DNA from 3 places in the Paenibacillus sp. SAFN-117 genome. Region 2 is predicted to be linked to each of the others. Evidence: riboswitches for the same ligand, from Rfam matches in the RefSeq annotation. Region 2 holds a riboswitch; each other region holds the start of a gene.
The links. Region 2 has a riboswitch for cobalamin ahead of nrdI (class Ib ribonucleoside-diphosphate reductase assembly flavoprotein NrdI). Riboswitches for the same ligand answer to the same signal wherever they lie in the genome.

Region 1 (5,946 bases), on a different contig from region 2:
AATGGTCGAGATGGGAATGATGATCCGGTAATCGGGCCCTACGATCAAACGGACCAGATGAGGCACGACCAGTCCGACGAAGCCGATGACTCCCGATACGGATACCGCCGCTGCCGTTACCAAGGTGGAGACTACCAGCACGATCAGCTTGGTCCTTTCCACGTGCACTCCCAGGTGTGCTGCCTGACGTTCGCCCAGGGCCAGCAGATTCAGCGACCGGCTGAAGCCGATCAGAATGACCACAACGACTCCCAAATAAGGCAGCAGCAGCAGGGAATAATCCCAGTTCCGCATCGAGAGGCTGCCCATTAACCAGTATAGGATTTCGTTCACGACCTCTCCGGACAGCGAAACCATGAAGGATACGAATGCCCCGAGAAAAGCCTGCACGACCACCCCGGATAAAATAAGGGTTTCCAGCTGCGATTTCCCCTGGGTGCTGGCCAGCTTGTAAACGATGAACAGGGTCGTCATCCCGGTAGTAAAGGCAACGACCGGAATGGACCATTGGCCGATAAAGGTCTGCAGCCCGAACAGAATGATGAAAGCCGCCCCCACCGAGGCGCCTGAAGCGACTCCAAGCGTATAGGGATCAGCCAACGGATTCCGCAGTACGGCTTGAAAGCCCGCCCCCGCTATGGCTAACGATGCTCCTACCAGGATGGCAAGCACAACTCTCGATAATCGGACCTTCAGAATGATCGATTCATCGGACGGTGACCAGTCGGGCTGGATCGAATCTCCTATGCCCGGGATGGCATGGAACAGAATCCTCCACACATCGCCTATCGGCACTTGGGCCGAGCCGAAGGATAAGCTCAGTGTAACGGAAAGCAGGAGGAGCATAAGGGCTCCTCCTCCATAAGCAAACAGCTTCGCTTTCATCTTATTTCACCAGATCCGGATGAATCGCCTTGGCCGCTTCAAGCAGCGCTTCCGTCAAACGCGGACCTACCCGGCTGATAATATCTTTATCAATCGGATATAGAGCTCCGTTCTTGACCGCATCGATTTGATCCCAACCCGGACGCTTCTTGATTTCTTCGAGAATCGATTCCATTCCTCCGCCTTCGGCATACAGAATGACTTCCGGATTAGCCTGAATGATCTTCTCCGGATCGATCGGGAACCAGCCTTTCTCCCCTGCGGCTATATTCGTTCCGCCGGCAAGCTTGACCAGCTCATCCATGAACTCCCCTTCCCCCACGGTCCAGCCCGGGGAGAACTCCATGTAGACCTTCTTGGCCGGTGCATCCTTGACGGCGTCTACGACTTTCTGCCGGTCGGCCTTCATCTGCTCGGCCACCTTCTTGGCCTCTTCCTGCTTGTTCATGATGAGGCCCATCGTCTCGATTTTTTCGATCACTTCATCCAAAGTTTTAGGTGCGGAGAAATAGACCGGAACATTCATTTCGCGAATTTTATCAATGACCTTTTTGTTGCTGCTTGCAGCGACCACCAAGTCCGGTTCCGTGGCCAGAAGAGCCTCCAGGTTAGTCTCCAAAGAACCGATCTTCGGCTTCGCCGCCGCTTCCTCGGGGTAGTTGCTCCATTGATCCACGCCGACAACCTGATCTCCCGCTCCTATCGCAAACAAGGTTTCCGTCTCGCTCGGGGCCAGAGAAGCAATCCGTTCAGGAGCTTTATCGAATGTCAGTTCCGTCCCCGAAGCATCCGTAACTTTCATCGGATATTCGGTTTGTCCGGCTTTCGCTTTCCCATCGTCAGACTTATCCCCCGAATCAGGCTTCTTATCACCATCCGCCTGATTTTCCTTACCCTTCTCGTCCTGCACTTTAGCCGGATCGCTCATGCCCTTCGGGTCCTGCTGCTTGTCTCCGCAGCCCAGCAGCCCGACAGCCAGCATGGCCATCAGAAGCAGAGCTGTCATTGTCCGCATCATCTGCTTTGCGGTCCGTCCTTGACTCATTGTCTTCCTCTCCTTTTGTCTACAGCGCCTATTCTTTTTTTTGAGAAAGAGCCTGAAACGATGAATGACTTCCCTGTGCCCCCGGGCCGTTCGCCCGGAACCTATGATGCAGCCCTAAGAAGAACATCGTGAAATGACTCACGAAATCTTCTATGACAATCCTTTTAAAGGTCTAACCGCTATATGCAGTAAAATTTGATGAACAGGGACTTGCTTTTTTCTGGCCGCGCTTTAAATGAAAAAAGCCCTCCATCCGTTCGATAGAGGGCATAATGGCGCAGCGATCCAAGGGGATAACAAATGAACCCCATCATCCTGATCAGCCGGTTTCCTTTTCCTCGAAGGATTTCTTCAGCTTCACCTTGCAGGCAGGTCTCCTGACTTATGGGGTTGGTAAATCTCGCCTTCCCGTTGGATTCAACAGTGGCCTAATGAGACTCTCCCATTTTACAGTGGCGGGACCGTGCCGGATTTGCACCGGCTTCCCTTTTAACCCGGACGCGGATGGCGTTCGCGGGACCTGCAGGCATTACATGTCCATTCAATTATTCAAGCTATATTCTCTTAGAAGATTATAGGGGAAGCGCCCCCAAGTTACAAGTCTATTATTATCTACCGTTAACGGATTACAACGATACATGCGATACTGCATGACTTCGCAGAATCTATCAGCTCAAAAACAATTGCGTACTATGCTAGGATTCCATTATTTTCTTCAACACTTCCGCCGCCTTGTCCTTATCCTTGGCCCGAGGGTGGATAAAGGCATACATTTCCGCCCCTTTGTAGCCGACGGATTGCAGCCATTCCGTTTTGCTCACCGGTACTCCGTACAGCTTTTTCTCAAGCTTGCCCTCGTCATTCGGCGCTTCGAGCACCCCTTCGGGATAATCCTCCGGACGGAACAGATCGTCCATACCCGGCAGGCCTCCCTGTTCGGCAAACACCTTGAATTGCTCTTCCGGAAGAACCATGATGTCGTTATCCCCGGCGGCGATTTCGACCATCAGCTTGTTAAGGTCGAAGATCGGACTGGAGAATAGATCCACGGACATGGTTTCCCCTACTTTGTCCTGAACGAAATTCTCCAATGTTTCCGCTACAGAGGAGTCCATTCCCCCCGGCGGCAGAATGAAGATGGTGACATCCGCTCTCTCTCTTCCACAGGCGCTCAGCACCACTACCAAAACTAGCACCGCGATTAGCTTCCATGCTATTCCCAGCTTCGCTTTCAACGTTTCTCCCCCCACTAAAGTCGCATCAAAACTATGATAGCACAGAGTCTGTTCCGAAGAAATCGTTTTAGCGAGATTATACTCTCTCTATGGGGGCGCTTTCTGTCCATTAAGCAGGAAAAAAAGAGCCGGGCTTATCAGCCCTCGGCTCTTATCATTTCCAGATATAAGTTTATTTTCTTATCCAGCAGTCTGCTAATCTCCAATATGGAGGAATTGTTGAAACAAGGTTCTTCCATGTACATCTGCTCCATCTGCATGCGCAAAACCCGAATCTCTTCTTCCAGAACAAGCAGAGCGTTAGATGGCTTGGCGGGTTCGGTCACCCATCTTAAATGCGAATCCTTCTCCCGAAGCAAAAGGTTGTGATACGGAGCCGAATTCAGGTAAGCAGCAGTCATAATCATTCCCCCTTTGGTAGCATGAAGAGAAAGAATAACGCTTTTCTTCTACTTTAAACAATACCATATTTAGGCGCAAAAAGAAATCTGGCCCATGGAAAATTATTACTTCCGCAGCTTCTCATAAAACTTGCCTATCCGATCCAACGCTTCATTCAATTGGCTTACAGACGTGGCGTAAGAGCAGCGAATGAACCCTTCGCCTCCCAATCCGAAAACATTGCCCGGCACAGCAGCCACCCTTGCTTCCCGCAGGAGCCTCTCGGCAAATTCCTCCGAGCTCAGTCCTGTCGATTGGATCGAGGGGAAGGCGTAGAAGGCCCCTTGCGGCTCGTGACAATCCAGACCGATTTCCCGGAAGCCCCGTACTACCAGCCTGCGTCTCTGATTATAGGATTCGACCATCCGGTCCTTCTCTTCCAAACCGTATCTAAGCGCCTCTATTGCGGCCACTTGGCCCATGACGGGAGCACACATGACGGTATATTGATGAATTTTCAGCATCGCCTGAATCAGATCCCGATGACCGCAAGCGTATCCCATTCTCCAGCCGGTCATGGCGAACGCCTTGGAAAATCCGCTGACGAGGATGGTACGATCCTTCATGCCCGGCAGCGATGCGAAGCTGACATGCTTCTGACCATAGGTTAATTCCGCATAAATTTCGTCGGAAATTACAATCAGATCGTTCTCTTCTACCAGCTTGGCAATCGGCAGCCAATCTTCCCGGGTCATGATTCCTCCCGTCGGATTGCTCGGGTAACAGAGCACAAGCACCTTGGAACGGGGAGTGATCTTCGCCTTCAGCGATTCCGGCGTCAACTTGAATTGATCCTTGGCGAATGTCTCTATACCGACCGGAATTCCTCCCCCGATCGAAGCAATGGGCGAATAGGACACATAGCAGGGTTCGGGGATCAATATTTCATCGCCCGGCGTAATAAGCGCCCGCAGAGCGAGATCGATCGCTTCACTGCCCCCGACCGTAACAATGATTTCGTCCTTCGGTTCATACGTCAGATGAAATCCGGTATGCAAATAATTGGCTATCTCTTCGCGGAGCTCATATAGTCCGGCATTCGGAGTGTACTGCGTCTTGCCCCTTTCCAGGGAATAAAAGCTTGCTTCGCGGACGTGCCAGGGAGTGATGAAATCGGGCTCCCCAACTCCAAGTGAAATTATGTCTTTGCTCGCGCTGACAAGGTCGAAAAATTTACGGATGCCCGAAGGCGGGATTTCCCGGACAAGCGGTGACAAGTATTGATGCATTTCCTTTTGCTTGGTCATAACGGATACTTCCTTTATGGCGAAATCAGGAGACGGTGATCTTCGTCGTTGTCTTCGAAAATAATACCGTCCTGTTTATATTTTTTCAGAATAAAATGAGTTTTCGTCGATAAAATCCGGTCGATCGGCGAAAGCTTGTTGGAGACGAAAGAGGCGACCTCCTTAAGCGTTCTTCCCTCCACCTCAACCAGCAGGTCATAGGCTCCCGACATCAAGTATACGGACTTCACTTCGGGATACAAGTAAATTCTTTCGGCGATTGCGTCGAAGCCGTGCCCCCGTTCCGGAGTAATCTGCACTTCAATCAGGGCCGTCACTTTATCATCGTTGACCTTGCTCCAGTTCACCACTGTCGCGTATTTGACAATGACCTTCTCCTCTTCCAGCTCGGCGATGGCGGCTTCCACCTCCGCTTGCTTCGCCCCCAGCATGGTCGCAATCAAATCGGCGCCTATTCTGGAATCTTCCTTGAGCAATTCCAGAATTTGCAGTTTCAGTTTGTTCATTCGCGGGCCCCCTCCAGTTAAAAAATGATAGTTCCACTATACAACGAACGAGCAGAACGTGCAAAGCAAAATAACACAAACCTGCATGTCCTGTCAGTCACCATCGGGGATGAAAATTTTGAACGCTGCACCGACCTCGTTTACTGCGCCTTTCCGCCGGCAATCCTGACATACAGGGTCAGTGTCTAAAACCTTCCTCTTAGGCGGTCTCTCTCCCTGAATTTGTTTCGAAAAGGGATTATACATTACGCCCTGAGGGAAAGCCAGCATCGCATCCGGATCGGTAAAGATAACGCAAAGACGAGCAAAAATACATTAAAATCGTACCCTTTTCCGAAAAGAAGGCGAAAGACGCTCAAATGTGCAGGTCTTTTTCACAAAATGGGGCCATTTCGCAAAAATCGCTCCAAAGACGTGCATTATTGCTCTAGAATCAGGTATGTGACGACTTTTCTCTAAAAAGACCTGCATAATCGCTTTAGAATAGGCACGGTTTTTTCCAAGGATAAGCGGCTATCGCCGTTCTTAGGACGGGCGTGTTTACCGATGAAATATATGTTCTGCACCCTATTAACACTGTAAAGAAT
Region 2 (5,946 bases):
TTATCCGTGCGCGGAGAATAATCATTATCCAAGTACCGGTCGAAATAAGCTCCGTTCGCATACTCGCTTTTCTCAAAATCCTTGAACGTTTCCTTCCTTTCCTTGGCAATCAGCATCGACCGCTCCAGGGAATAGAAGTTGAGCATCATGAAGAAGGTGCGTACAAAATCGATCGCTTCCTTCGATTCGTACGGAATTTTGTTCGAGGCCAGAAATCCGTGCAGGTTCATGGCCCCCAAGCCGACGGAATGAAGCTCCCGGTTAGCTTTGGCGACAGAAGGAACGATGGCAATGTTGGTGCGGTCGCTCACCTCGGTCAGCGCATCCATGGCCAGATGAACCGTATCCCTCATCCGCTTGTTCTGCATCACATTCACAATATTCAGCGATCCCAGGTTGCAGGAAATGTCGCGATGGATGTCATCCTCTACCCCGTAATCGTTAATGGTGGATACTTCACTAAGCTGGGCGATTTCGCTGCACAGATTGGAAAACTTCACCCGGCCGATTTTTTTGAGGGCATGATATTCATTGGCGTTATCGACGAACATTATGTATGGGTAGCCGGATTCCATCTGAATTTGCGCAATTTTTATGATGAGGTCTCTGGCGACGATTTTCTTCTTGCGGATATTCGGATTATTGACCAGCTCGTCGTACATTTCCGTAATATCCATATCGTCCAGATGCATTCCGTACTCACGATAAACCGTATGCGGATAGAACAGGTACATGTCTTTATCCTGCTCCACCAATTCGAAAAATTTATTAGGAGCAACGACGCCCAAGGAAAGCGTCTTGATCCGGATTTTCTCATCGCTGTTAATCTTCTTCGTATCCAGAAACTCATGGATATCGGCGTGGAACAGGTTGAGGTAAACGACCCCGCTGCCGTCACGCTGGCCCAATTGGTTCGCATAGGAGAAGGCATCCTCGAACAGCTTCATAACCGGCAGAACTCCGCTTGCTTTGCCGTCCAGCCCTTTAATTTGTTCGTCGGCCGCACGGATCTTGCTTAGATTGAGGCTGACACCGCCGCCGATCTTGCTTAACTGCAGAGCCGAATTGATCGCGAATCCGATCGAGTTCATCGAATCATCCACTTCCAGCAGGAAGCAGCTGACCAGCTCCCCGCGCCGCTTTTTGCCTGCGTTCAGGAACGTGGGCGTAGCCGGCTGATATTCCTGAGAAATCAGCAGATCCGCATATTCCCTCGCCTTTTGCATATCGCCGTTGCCCAGGAACAGCGCTACGACCGCAATCCGGTCTTCATACCGCTCCAGAAACTTGGTCCCGTCATTCGTCTTCATCGCGTAATTGTTGTAAAATTTAAAAGCGCTCATAAAGGACGGAAAGCGGAACTTCCGGGCATACAGCCCCTCATACAAGCTCTTCACTTCGGCAAAGTCGTATTTGTCGAACAGCTCTTTCTCATAATAGTCGTGCTCGATCAAATAATCGATCTTCTCTTTCAGATCATGGAAGAAAACCGTGTTCTGATTCACATAATCGACAAAATAGCTTCGGGCCGCCTCCCGGTCTTTGTCAAACTGGAATTTGCCGTCCTTAAGCACCATAATTTCATTATTAAGCTGTATCCAATTGGAAAGTTGCGTGGACAATTTGATTGACCTCCTGTTTAAATCGCTCGACATCTTTGTTCGTGCCGCTCAGCTCGAATTTCATCAGCAAAGGCACCGAGTACATCTCGGCCACCCGGTCTCCGGCCAAGCCGTAACGGGCTCCCCAGTTCATATTGCCGCTGGAAGCAACCCCTTGCAGCCACCGGCTATTTTCCTCCAGAAATTTCAGGGTCGTCTGCGGAACCTGCCCCACACCCGTAGTATAAGTAATCAGCACATAGGGCTGGTCGACGGTTAACCCTTCCGTAATTTGAACGCATTCCAGCTCCAATTTGTTCACGAACCGTTTCACGTTTCCTGTCTTAGAGTCAAATACGATAAGCATAGCTACCTCCATGGGCATCCACGTTCGGGGTCGTTCCATAGCAATCTACCTATCCACTTTTGAAGTAAAATGTGATAGCAGGATGCCGGCTGGCAGCAATTAACTCCGCCAAGCCCCGGAATTTAGAACTTCCAATGCATTAAAAATGGCCCATCCGCCGGTGGTGGGCCAAAAACGACAGCATGAAAGCTACAGAGCCATAAAATGGGCTCTGCTCCGTGTCGTTTCAACCTCTCATTCCCCGAAGATGCGAAACTTGCAGAGATAGAAGGCAGGTCTACTGGCTTTGTGCTTCATCCTACTTTGAGCCCTTCCCGTATAGACCCGCCCCAAGACGCTGCCTATACAGTGGTATGCTCATTTCATCCGCACTTACAGTTGCGGGGACAGCTCCGGATTCACACCGGATTCCCTATTAAGTCAAATCTGACACCTTCTTCTCTATCTGTTATATTCAGTTAACTCTCTATATCTAGTATCTGTCGTCGAAGATGAACACTAAATATAGTCTCCTAACGTAATATACAATGTTTCTCTGTAACAATCAAGAGGCATTTTGGCATATTTATATTTTCATAGATTTACATAACGGACATCGCCGTTGAGGTAAATAATTCTCCTGCTATTCCAGCCGTCTCTTTAACGGCCATGAAGCTGCCCTCCTGCGGAATAAGGCTCACCCGGGTTGAGGTCGATCACACGCCTTCGCGGTTCATTTAACGAGTGCTGATGCTCGCAGCGCCAACGCTGGCTCTCTGCGGAACCGATCGTTTCCCCGTCTCGAATGATGTCGCCCCTTTCATACAAATAATAGGCGAGATCGACGAGTATGGTGGCTACTTCATTCGGATCAAGACCGGTAAAATGACACTGCAGGTCAGGCACCCCCATCGCGGCAAGACCGCATGTATCGACGAGCATTTCCGGCTGGCCTGTCCCGTCCCCTTCCGCCTTGTATAATCGCACGTTCATAGCCCCGTGCAGCCATTCCCCTTCAGAAATTGCCCGTAAATATTCCTCGGGCTGAACGAGCTTGCCGCTTGTTTTCCAATAGATGGCCTCGCAAGGCGCCGTTTCCAGAAGAGCGCACAGAGCGCTCTGAAACAGTTTCAATCTTTCTTTATAGTTCAGTCCTTCCGCGCAGAAATCGGTCAGCAGCAAGGAATAACGGCAGCCTCCGACCACTTGGCGGGCATCCGGCCAATGCCACGATTGCTGCAGTGCAGCTTCATACAAGGCCGCTTCCGGCGGACGCTCAGAGGGTAAGATACAAGTTTGCGCAGGAACGACTCCATCGCGGTATTGGACCATATAGTTGGAATGATAGAATAAGAGAGGTTCGAAATCTTGCCGCGTCCGCTCGCCGGAATGGGCCTCCGATACGACCGGATCCCGATCCCGCGCACCCTTAGGAGCATGTTCGTCGAGCCTGGCTTCCCCGGTATATTTCTGCATCTTTGCGTATAACCGTTCTTGATTCAGAATTGGCTTGTGCCGGTACAGAAGTTCCACCATCCATACAGGAGCGAAGCCGGGGAATTCCTCTTTGGACTTCACGATCGTCTCCTGCTCCTGCTCCTGCTTCACCGGTGCTTCTGCGGGTTCATGAGCTTCCTCCGTCACTTGCTCTTTGCTTTTGCTCCATTTGCGAAATAGATCTAACCAGCCCATTATCATTAAATTCCTCCTGTCTATCCTGATGTTTTTTCTAACGGACCGTCACCCGACATCCGCTTTGCAGCCTTCTTATTCCTGACGGATACCGTTCCGGAGCCTTATCCATCCCATTGGCAAGGCTATAGCCCGCTCCTTGGTCCGGCCCCGGCTTCAGGGATCGTTTCATGCCCCGAAACTACATATAGCACATCCGCTTGCATTTTGCCATTCATCCGTCTCCACCTCTGCTAAATTATTCATAATCAGGGAGCCGTTAAATAATTTTTCATAACTTTTTTCAAACTTACTGTTTCTTTTTTTTGCAGTTTTAGGTAAAGTATTAAATGTTGTTAATTTATCAATTTATAGAAAGAAGGCTGAGTTAAGTACGATGATGAAGAAAAAATGGAACGTGCTGTTGGCAACTACCGTCCTAACAGCGGGAATTTTGTCCGGATGCGGTTCGGATAACAAACCACCGACAACAACCGACCCTTCGCCAAGTCCTACGGCATCCACCGAGCCTTCGGCTTCCCCGACGGCCAGCCAGAAGCCTGCGGCGGACGGGAAAGAGCTGAAGAGCAAGGACGAGAGCGTGCAAATTACTGTTCCTAAGGATTGGAAAGAGAATGACTCGCTAAACGCGCAGGCCATTCTGGGCGCAGCCAACCTTGTGAAAGAAAAGTACGTGATTGCTGTTCCATTCGCTAAATCGGAATTTGCTGACGATACTACGCTTGATGATTTCATGACCGTTGCTAATCAGAACATCGAAATGACCGCGGAAAATACAAAAATCAGTGAAACCAAAGATATTCAAATTGACGGCATCCCCGCAAAACAAGCCGTTATTTCGGCCGAGATTACCGGTATCAAAGTCCGTTATTTGATTACATACCTGGAGAAAGGCAACCGTTTCTATCAATTGGCTGCTTGGACATTGGATGAACGCTATGATGAGTACGAGGAAGAATTTACTAACGTCATTAATTCTTTCCGGGTTCTGAAAGATGATGTTGAAACTACGGCCGGGAACGGTTCGGATTCCAAAACGAGCGGCAAGGATGTCGTACTTACCGATAGTGCAGACTTGACGGAAATTACACTGCCGGGCGGCTGGACGGAAGCTAATGGGCTGAACGACGAAGCCGACCTCCAAGCCCTTAATCTCTCTGCAGGAAACGAGAACTATCTGATGGTTCTTAACGAGCCCAAGACAGATTTCGACGACGGATTTACGCTGCAAGAATACTACGATTTGATTATGTCCATGCAGACAGACGGTTCTCTCATCGGCAACGCCGTCCATTCCGATCCTGTTGAAACAGATATTAACGGTAACAAAGGCATCCAGTTTGAAGTCCGGGGAGAAGTGGATAAAGTCAAGATCGCTTATCTGTTTACACTGGTAGAATCCGAAAACGGCTTCCACCAAGTAATTTTCTGGACGAATGCCAATAAAATGGATGATAACAAGCAAACTTATATCGACGCAACCAACACGTTTAAAGTTAAGAAGTAATTACACTAACCGGTGAGCTTTCGGAATCGATGCGGGAGCATTTATGGCTGCACGATATCCGGCAGTCCGCGGAATTTATCAAGCAATGGCACTTATTAAATCATTAGCAGGAGCGAAGGGGCGTACCAACACCCCTTCGCTCTTTTTTCCGGGTGGAAGATTAATCCCGGCTCCGAAAACGCGATGAAGGCGCCTGCCTCAGTCCGGAGCACAGAACGCCTTCGTATTCATATCACTGCTATATTAATTATGACTGGGCTACTCTTGCTCTCCTTCTTTGCGGCATGTCGGGGAGCTCATTGACAGAGACCACCTGATCGGTTTTCTTCCTGGGCTTCTCCCAATACTGTTCATTGCCCGGCAAATCATCGAACCAGGCCGCATCGTCAGGGCAATCCAATACCATAAACCGGCCATAATGCCCCTCTCGGGATTGGTGATATTTCAAATACGCTTTGCCGTCCTGAATCGCCAAAATTTCAATTTTGCCGGAAGTATGGCTCATCGAGAGGCGCACACGCTTACCCAATCCGGAAGTGAGAGCTTTGGCTTCTTCCACGATCTCGTAAGCCCGCTTCAAGGGGAGTACAAAATCTTTGTTACCGGCAACCGGACGGTTGATAAAGAAATAATACGGAGTGACGCCCGCCCAGGATAGCTGGTCTAACAATTCTCCCAGAACGACAGGGTCATCGTTAATTCCTCTCAGCACCGGAGTCTGGTTGACAACAATGGCTCCTGCTTCATGAAGCGCCTGAAATGCCCGTTTCGCTTCCGGTGTAATTTCCCGCGGATGATTA
Region 3 (5,946 bases), on a different contig from region 2:
ACACGTTCTGTTAGACTATTTAGATGATATTTGAAAATATCAATTGGATTTGACATGACAAATAACTTCGGATTGTTTCCCCTGACCCAAAATATTATTCAGCCCTTGTACAAACAACGAAGCAGACAATGTTAATAAGGGGGCTCGGTAGTCAGGCCTGGCGATTTTTAAGGAGGATTAATTGATGCGAAAAATAACAACCGGATTCTTCATCTCATTATTGGTATTTCTTTTCCTAAGTGGATGTAATTCTAATTCCAATGGCGTCGTAAACGAAGATCTATTCCAATATAAAGATTCTTACGTTGGCGATAACAGTGCAGTTGGCAATATTACTAAACAGTTACCAAGTCCAACAGGCGAACAAATAAGTGAGTTGGAACTGAAAACGACAGAACCGCCTTATGGAATTGTTTTGAATTATGTGCCTGCAGAAACAACAGATCAAATAGCAGCGGACTACAAAGAGCTTGCGTTATACAATGCTACATTTATATTTGCGTTGGTTAAAAATGCGGATTGGGTTGATTTTAAATTCGTTGAAAAAGAATATAGGGTGACGAGGGAATCATTAGAATCCTGGTACGGAAAAGATTTAAGCGAATTTAAAAGCGAAGATGAACTCAGTAAATTCACTCAGAAATACTTTGAAGATGAAAATAAAGTGAATGATTTTTTTAAATAACAGGGCCCGGCGTCATAATCGTCTAACGGAAATCATACAACTAGTTTGCTCCTCTAAGGGCAAAGACTAAAACTTACCGGAAAACCTACAGCTAAGCAAAAAAACTCGGTTCTACGTGCCGTTTTTCCACGTATTTTAACCACATTCTACAATTCAGGTGCATATATCTTTGCTGCCATCCTTTGGACTGTTATCCCTTCAACTCAGAAAAAGTAATTGAGTCGACTCGGAGTGTAAAGAGCAGGCGACCATCAATCTTATGATTTTATGCAAATTGCGGCTGCTTTCCCGGCCTAAATAAAGTCCGACCGGCAAAGCGGTGTGGGGATGGGAGCCACATCTTTCTGAGCGAAAGGGATAACAGTCAAATGGGCGGGAGAACAAAGTATAGATTGCCGCACATCTGACTGAGCGAAAGGGATAGCTGCCAAAGGCATGTGAGAATAATTTGTGGACCAGCCCGCTGCTCGCTGCTGATAAAAGCCGTTGAAGTCTTCGAAGCACCTTCGAAGACTTCGTTATTTTTCTGATGCCGACGGCTGGAACTGCGGCGCAATAATGAATAGGCTACAAAGCTTCGCGGGCTTGGCGGGCCGCCTGAACCATATGCTTCAGGGATTGGACCGTCTCTTCCTTGGCCCGGGTTTTCAGCCCGCAATCCGGGTTGATCCAGAACAGCGAAGCGGGCAGCACCCGCAGAGCTTTCTCAATCAGGCCGGTCATTTCGTCAACGGATGGCACCCTGGGACTGTGGATGTCGTAGACGCCCAGCCCTATTCCTTTATCATATGTGTCGGTCTCGAACGCTTCGAGAAGCTCTCCGTGGCTGCGTGAGGTTTCGATAGAGATCACATCAGCGTCCAACTGGCGGATAGCATCGATCAGATCGCTGAATTCGCAGTAACACATATGGGTATGAATCTGAGTGCTGTCCTTCACTCCGGATGTCGCCAGCCGGAATGCCCCCACAGCCCATTCCAAATATTCCTCGCGGTCTTCTTCCTTAAGCGGCAGCCCTTCGCGGAGTGCTGGCTCGTCGACCTGGATCATGCGTATACCGGCCTGTTCCAAACTTTCGACCTCACTTCTCAAAGCTAATGCCAGTTGTTCGGCTACCTCCTTGCGCGGAATATCGTCACGCACGAAGGACCAGTTCAACACGGTCACCGGCCCCGTCAGCATGCCTTTAACCGGCTTGGAGGTTAGAGATTGGGCGTAGACCGTCTCTTCCACCGTCATAGGCGCTACGAAATCGACATTGCCCCAGATAATCGGGGGCTTCACACAGCGCGAGCCGTAGGATTGAACCCAGCCGTTGGCGGTGAAGGCGAAGCCGGCCAGCTTCTCGCCGAAAAATTCCACCATATCGGTTCGTTCGAACTCCCCGTGTACGAGCACATCCAGGCCAATCTCCTCCTGAATGGCTATCCATTCGCGAATCTGTTCACGGATAAACCGGTCGTACTGCTCCTTCGTCCACTCACCTTTGCGCCACAGTCGTCTTCCCCTGCGAACCTCCGCCGTCTGGGGGAAGCTGCCGATCGTAGTCGTCGGCAGAAGCGGCAGATTAAAAGCCTTCTGCTGCTCCTTCCGGCGTTCCGCGAACGGCGTCCTTGTCTTCGCTGCAAGAATCGCCTCCGCCGGCTGACCGGCCCGAGCCGCTCTCAGAGGCGATGCCTTCAATGCCCGCAGAGCCTCACGGCTCGCTTGCAATCGAGTCTTCACCTCTTCCTGCTCCGCCCCCAGACATATCGCTTTTGCCAGAAGCGCAATTTCCTCCAGCTTCTCATCGGCGAAGGCCAGCGCATTCCTCAGCTCCGGGGGCAGCGCCGTCTCTGCCGCCAGGCTGATCGGCACATGCATCAGGCTGCAGGACGGCTGGATGATCATCCGCTCGTAAGGCACCTTGCGGGCGATGGATTCCAGCAGCTGCAGCCGGTCATCCAAATCGGTGCGCCATATATTCCGGCCATCTACAACACCCGCAGCGAGAAGCTTATCCTCCGGGAATCCATATTGCTCTAGAGCGTCCAAATGCCGGGTGCGGCCGGATACCAGATCCAGTCCGATCGCCTGTACCGGCAAGGCCACCAATTCCGAGTAACGCTCGGCGGAATCGAAGTAGGTTTGCAGCAGAAGCTTCAACCGGGGCGCCGCCGAATGAAGATAATGGTAGCTATCCCGAACGGCCTGCATTTCCTCGTCCGTCACCGACATAACCAAGGCCGGTTCATCCATCTGCAGCCACTGCACTCCTTCCTGCTCCAGCTCCTGCAGAAGCTGGGCATACGCCGGTAGCAGGCTCTGCATAACCTCCTGGAATCGAGTGCGGTCATATCCCTTGGACAGCTTCAGGAAGGTATAGGGACCGATCAGAACCGGCCGGCCTTCGATGCCCAGCTCTTCCTTCGCTTCCTTATAGAGGGCAAGAATCCGGTTATCTACAAGCGAAGGTGTGCGCTCGCCGAATTCCGGGACGATGTAATGATAGTTTGTAGTGAACCACTTCGTCATTTCGCAAGCTGCCGCCGAACGGTTGCCCCGTGCCATGGCAAAATAAGTTTCCAGCGGAACGGGGCCCCCCGTGTAATCGAACCGGTCCGGCACAAGCCCAAACATGGCGGCGGTATCCAGCATAGTGTCGTATAAAGTAAAATCGGCAACCGGAATCCAATCCAGCCCGGCTTCCCGCTGCTTGCGCAAGTGGTTAAGACGGATCTCCTTCATCGAAGCCAGCAGCTCTTCCTGTTCCAGCTTGCCTCCCCAATACGCCTCCAACTGCTTCTTCCATTCCCTGTTTTCGCCAATCCGCGGATAACCGAGGTTTCCGCTGGTCAGCCCATTTCTCTTCTCCGTATTCATCGTCTTCTTCTCCTCTCTCACTTTCAAATCCCTTCTAACGCGTATCCATGCAACAAAAAAAGGACATTCCCGCCTAAATGAAAAAGAATGAATGGCGAAAATGTCCCAGCTATGTCAGGTAACTGGACATTAATTAACACCCGCCTATCTCCCGTAGGTTTCATTTAGTGTTGTTGGAACAGGCAGGTCTCCTGGCTTCAAGATCATCATCACAAGCTGCCTTCCCGGTCTGTCGACCAGTGGCGTTCTTGCTGCGACTTCCTTGTTACAGTGGCGGGACCGCTTCGGACTTACACCGAATTCCCTTTTAAGCTTGCAAGGCATAGCCTACAAGCACCTATTCCCATTTATTCAATTGGAATAATGCGACTTGGTAATAACCATACAACAACTCGTATATATTATCAAGCTTAATCTTTCTAAGTGGTGTCCAGCCTGCAATAAAGCGGGAACACTCTCTCCAGCCTTATTGGCACTTTTCAAGTCTTCCTTCGTATGATACGTTAGTTTCAGTGAAAATCAAGGTCAGAAGGAGGTGCGCTGTGAACGCCATATCTTCTAAGACAGGCGGAATTGTTGTTATCGTAAGCGGCGGAAGCTTGGGGGACTGGGCCCTTCGCGAGATTGGACGCGGAGACATTCTGATTGGAGCAGACCGGGGAGCGGCCTTCCTGGTACAGCATGGGTACAGCCCGGATCTGGCGATCGGCGATTTCGATTCCGTTCGCCCCGAAGAGATCGGACGGATCCGTGAATCAAGCAAACGCTGGGTAGAATGTGATCCGGTCATGAAGGATTATACCGATACGGAGATGGCTTTCAACGAAGCGCTGGCTCTTCACCCGCAAGAAATCGTCCTGGTCGGCGTCATGGGTTCCCGTCTTGACCATTCCATGGCCAACCTTCAACTGCTGGCCAAAGGGCTGGAAGCCCGCGTTCCTTGCAAAATCGTGGATGCATATAACGAAATCACGCTTATAGACGATGAATGGATTGTCCATCGCAATGAATACGCCTATCTTTCCCTTATTCCTTTCACAGAAGAAGTAAGAGGCATCACCCTCGAAGGGTTTCTGTACCCGCTGTGTGACGCGCAGCTTAAGACCGGCCAGTCGTTAGGAATCAGCAATGTGCTGACCGCTGATACCGGTCGCATTACACTTACCGAAGGGAAGCTTCTGGTCATCCGCAGCAAGGAAGACTAGGCTTCCTTTTTCTCATCCCGGTAAACGGTTAAATTAACCGGATAATATGAACGACCTTTTCCTCTGCGGCAATTTTGATCAGGTGATTGTCCCGGTCGTAGACAATTTGACAGGAACCGAAGCTCATCGTCGGCTCCGCGCCCAAGCCATAAAAAATATCATCGGCTAATGTCGTTATACAATCCTTCCGCTCCTGCTCGTCCATCTCCCGCCAATCCTCTTCGCTCATCTCGAACAGCTCGTTGCAGTTTCTTACACCGGACATGGCTCCGGTCAATTCTTCAATAATCTCCTCATACTCTCGGCCGAATTTAACGCCCATTGAAGCAACATCCTTTCTTAACCGGCCCTTTTGCCAGATCCGGATTTTTATTCCTATTATAGACAGAATGAATAGTATTTATCGGTATTTATCGGATCCTTGAAAGCCTTATCCCCATTATAATCGATTTCGTCGAATCTGTTTCACCCATTTTTCTCTGCAGTCGCATGCAGGGAACTCTGTAAATCCCCACAACAGTGCAAAAAAACACAAAACACGCCATTCCCCCATGACGTGTCTTGTTACTTGTCCACCAATGATTGATGTCCGTTCAAATATTGTTTCAGCTTTTCTATCGCTCTCTTCTGAATGCGGGATACGCTCATCTGGGAGATTCCCAGCACCTGGGCGATACTCCTCTGCGATTGCCCTTCGTTAAAGACGAGCATCAGCACCTTCTTCTCTTCTTCCTTCAGAAGAAGCAGCGCTTCGTTCAGATCCAGCCTTTTCTCGACCATTCCGAAGTCGTCCGCATCACTGCCTATCAAATCACCGATGGTTGCGCTTCCTTCATCGTTAGCCAGAGGAGTATCCAACGAAACGTAATTATAGCATTCCCTTCCGGCCAGCACCTCAATCGTCTCCTCCGTCGTCAGCTCCAAGTATTCCGCAATTTCATCTACGTTCGGGGATCGCTCCAGCTTCATAGTCAACTCATCAACCGCCTGTTGAATCATCAGCCCTTTTTCCTTAATCCGCCGGGGAACTTGAATGTACCACGACTTGTCTCTTAAATAATTTTTCATATGTCCGATCAGACTCTTCATCGCATAGGCTTCAAATTGGATCCCGAGCGTGCTGTCGTACTGCTTGAAAAGTCGCAGCAAAGCCATCTGCCCAACCTGATACAAATCCTCATACAGGTCGGGGCG

Region 1: another riboswitch for cobalamin. It lies ahead of ACTHRH_RS14115 (ABC transporter substrate-binding protein); the one in region 2 lies ahead of nrdI (class Ib ribonucleoside-diphosphate reductase assembly flavoprotein NrdI).
Region 3: another riboswitch for cobalamin. It lies ahead of metE (5-methyltetrahydropteroyltriglutamate--homocysteine S-methyltransferase); the one in region 2 lies ahead of nrdI (class Ib ribonucleoside-diphosphate reductase assembly flavoprotein NrdI).

The regions. Positions count from the first base shown of each region.
Region 1 covers NZ_JBQCLK010000020.1:1,032-6,977, forward strand. Annotated here, with positions in the region: gene ACTHRH_RS14110 (FecCD family ABC transporter permease) at 1-885, opposite strand, end outside; gene ACTHRH_RS14115 (ABC transporter substrate-binding protein) at 887-1,930, opposite strand; cobalamin riboswitch at 2,281-2,468, opposite strand; gene ACTHRH_RS14120 (hypothetical protein) at 2,626-3,165, opposite strand; gene ACTHRH_RS14125 (aspartyl-phosphate phosphatase Spo0E family protein) at 3,303-3,566, opposite strand; gene ACTHRH_RS14130 (aminotransferase class I/II-fold pyridoxal phosphate-dependent enzyme) at 3,672-4,853, opposite strand; gene ACTHRH_RS14135 (Lrp/AsnC family transcriptional regulator) at 4,868-5,359, opposite strand.
Region 2 covers NZ_JBQCLK010000002.1:22,624-28,569, forward strand. Annotated here, with positions in the region: gene nrdE (class 1b ribonucleoside-diphosphate reductase subunit alpha) at 1-1,655, opposite strand, end outside; gene nrdI (class Ib ribonucleoside-diphosphate reductase assembly flavoprotein NrdI) at 1,588-1,968, opposite strand; cobalamin riboswitch at 2,222-2,419, opposite strand; gene ACTHRH_RS02205 (DUF4261 domain-containing protein) at 2,608-3,639, opposite strand; gene ACTHRH_RS02210 (PsbP-related protein) at 4,016-5,146, shown strand; gene ACTHRH_RS02215 (KamA family radical SAM protein) at 5,394-5,946, opposite strand, start outside.
Region 3 covers NZ_JBQCLK010000011.1:78,397-84,342, forward strand. Annotated here, with positions in the region: gene ACTHRH_RS09330 (DUF4825 domain-containing protein) at 185-685, shown strand; gene metE (5-methyltetrahydropteroyltriglutamate--homocysteine S-methyltransferase) at 1,253-3,547, opposite strand; cobalamin riboswitch at 3,712-3,903, opposite strand; gene ACTHRH_RS09340 (thiamine diphosphokinase) at 4,090-4,752, shown strand; gene ACTHRH_RS09345 (hypothetical protein) at 4,781-5,074, opposite strand; gene ACTHRH_RS09350 (sigma-70 family RNA polymerase sigma factor) at 5,317-5,946, opposite strand, start outside.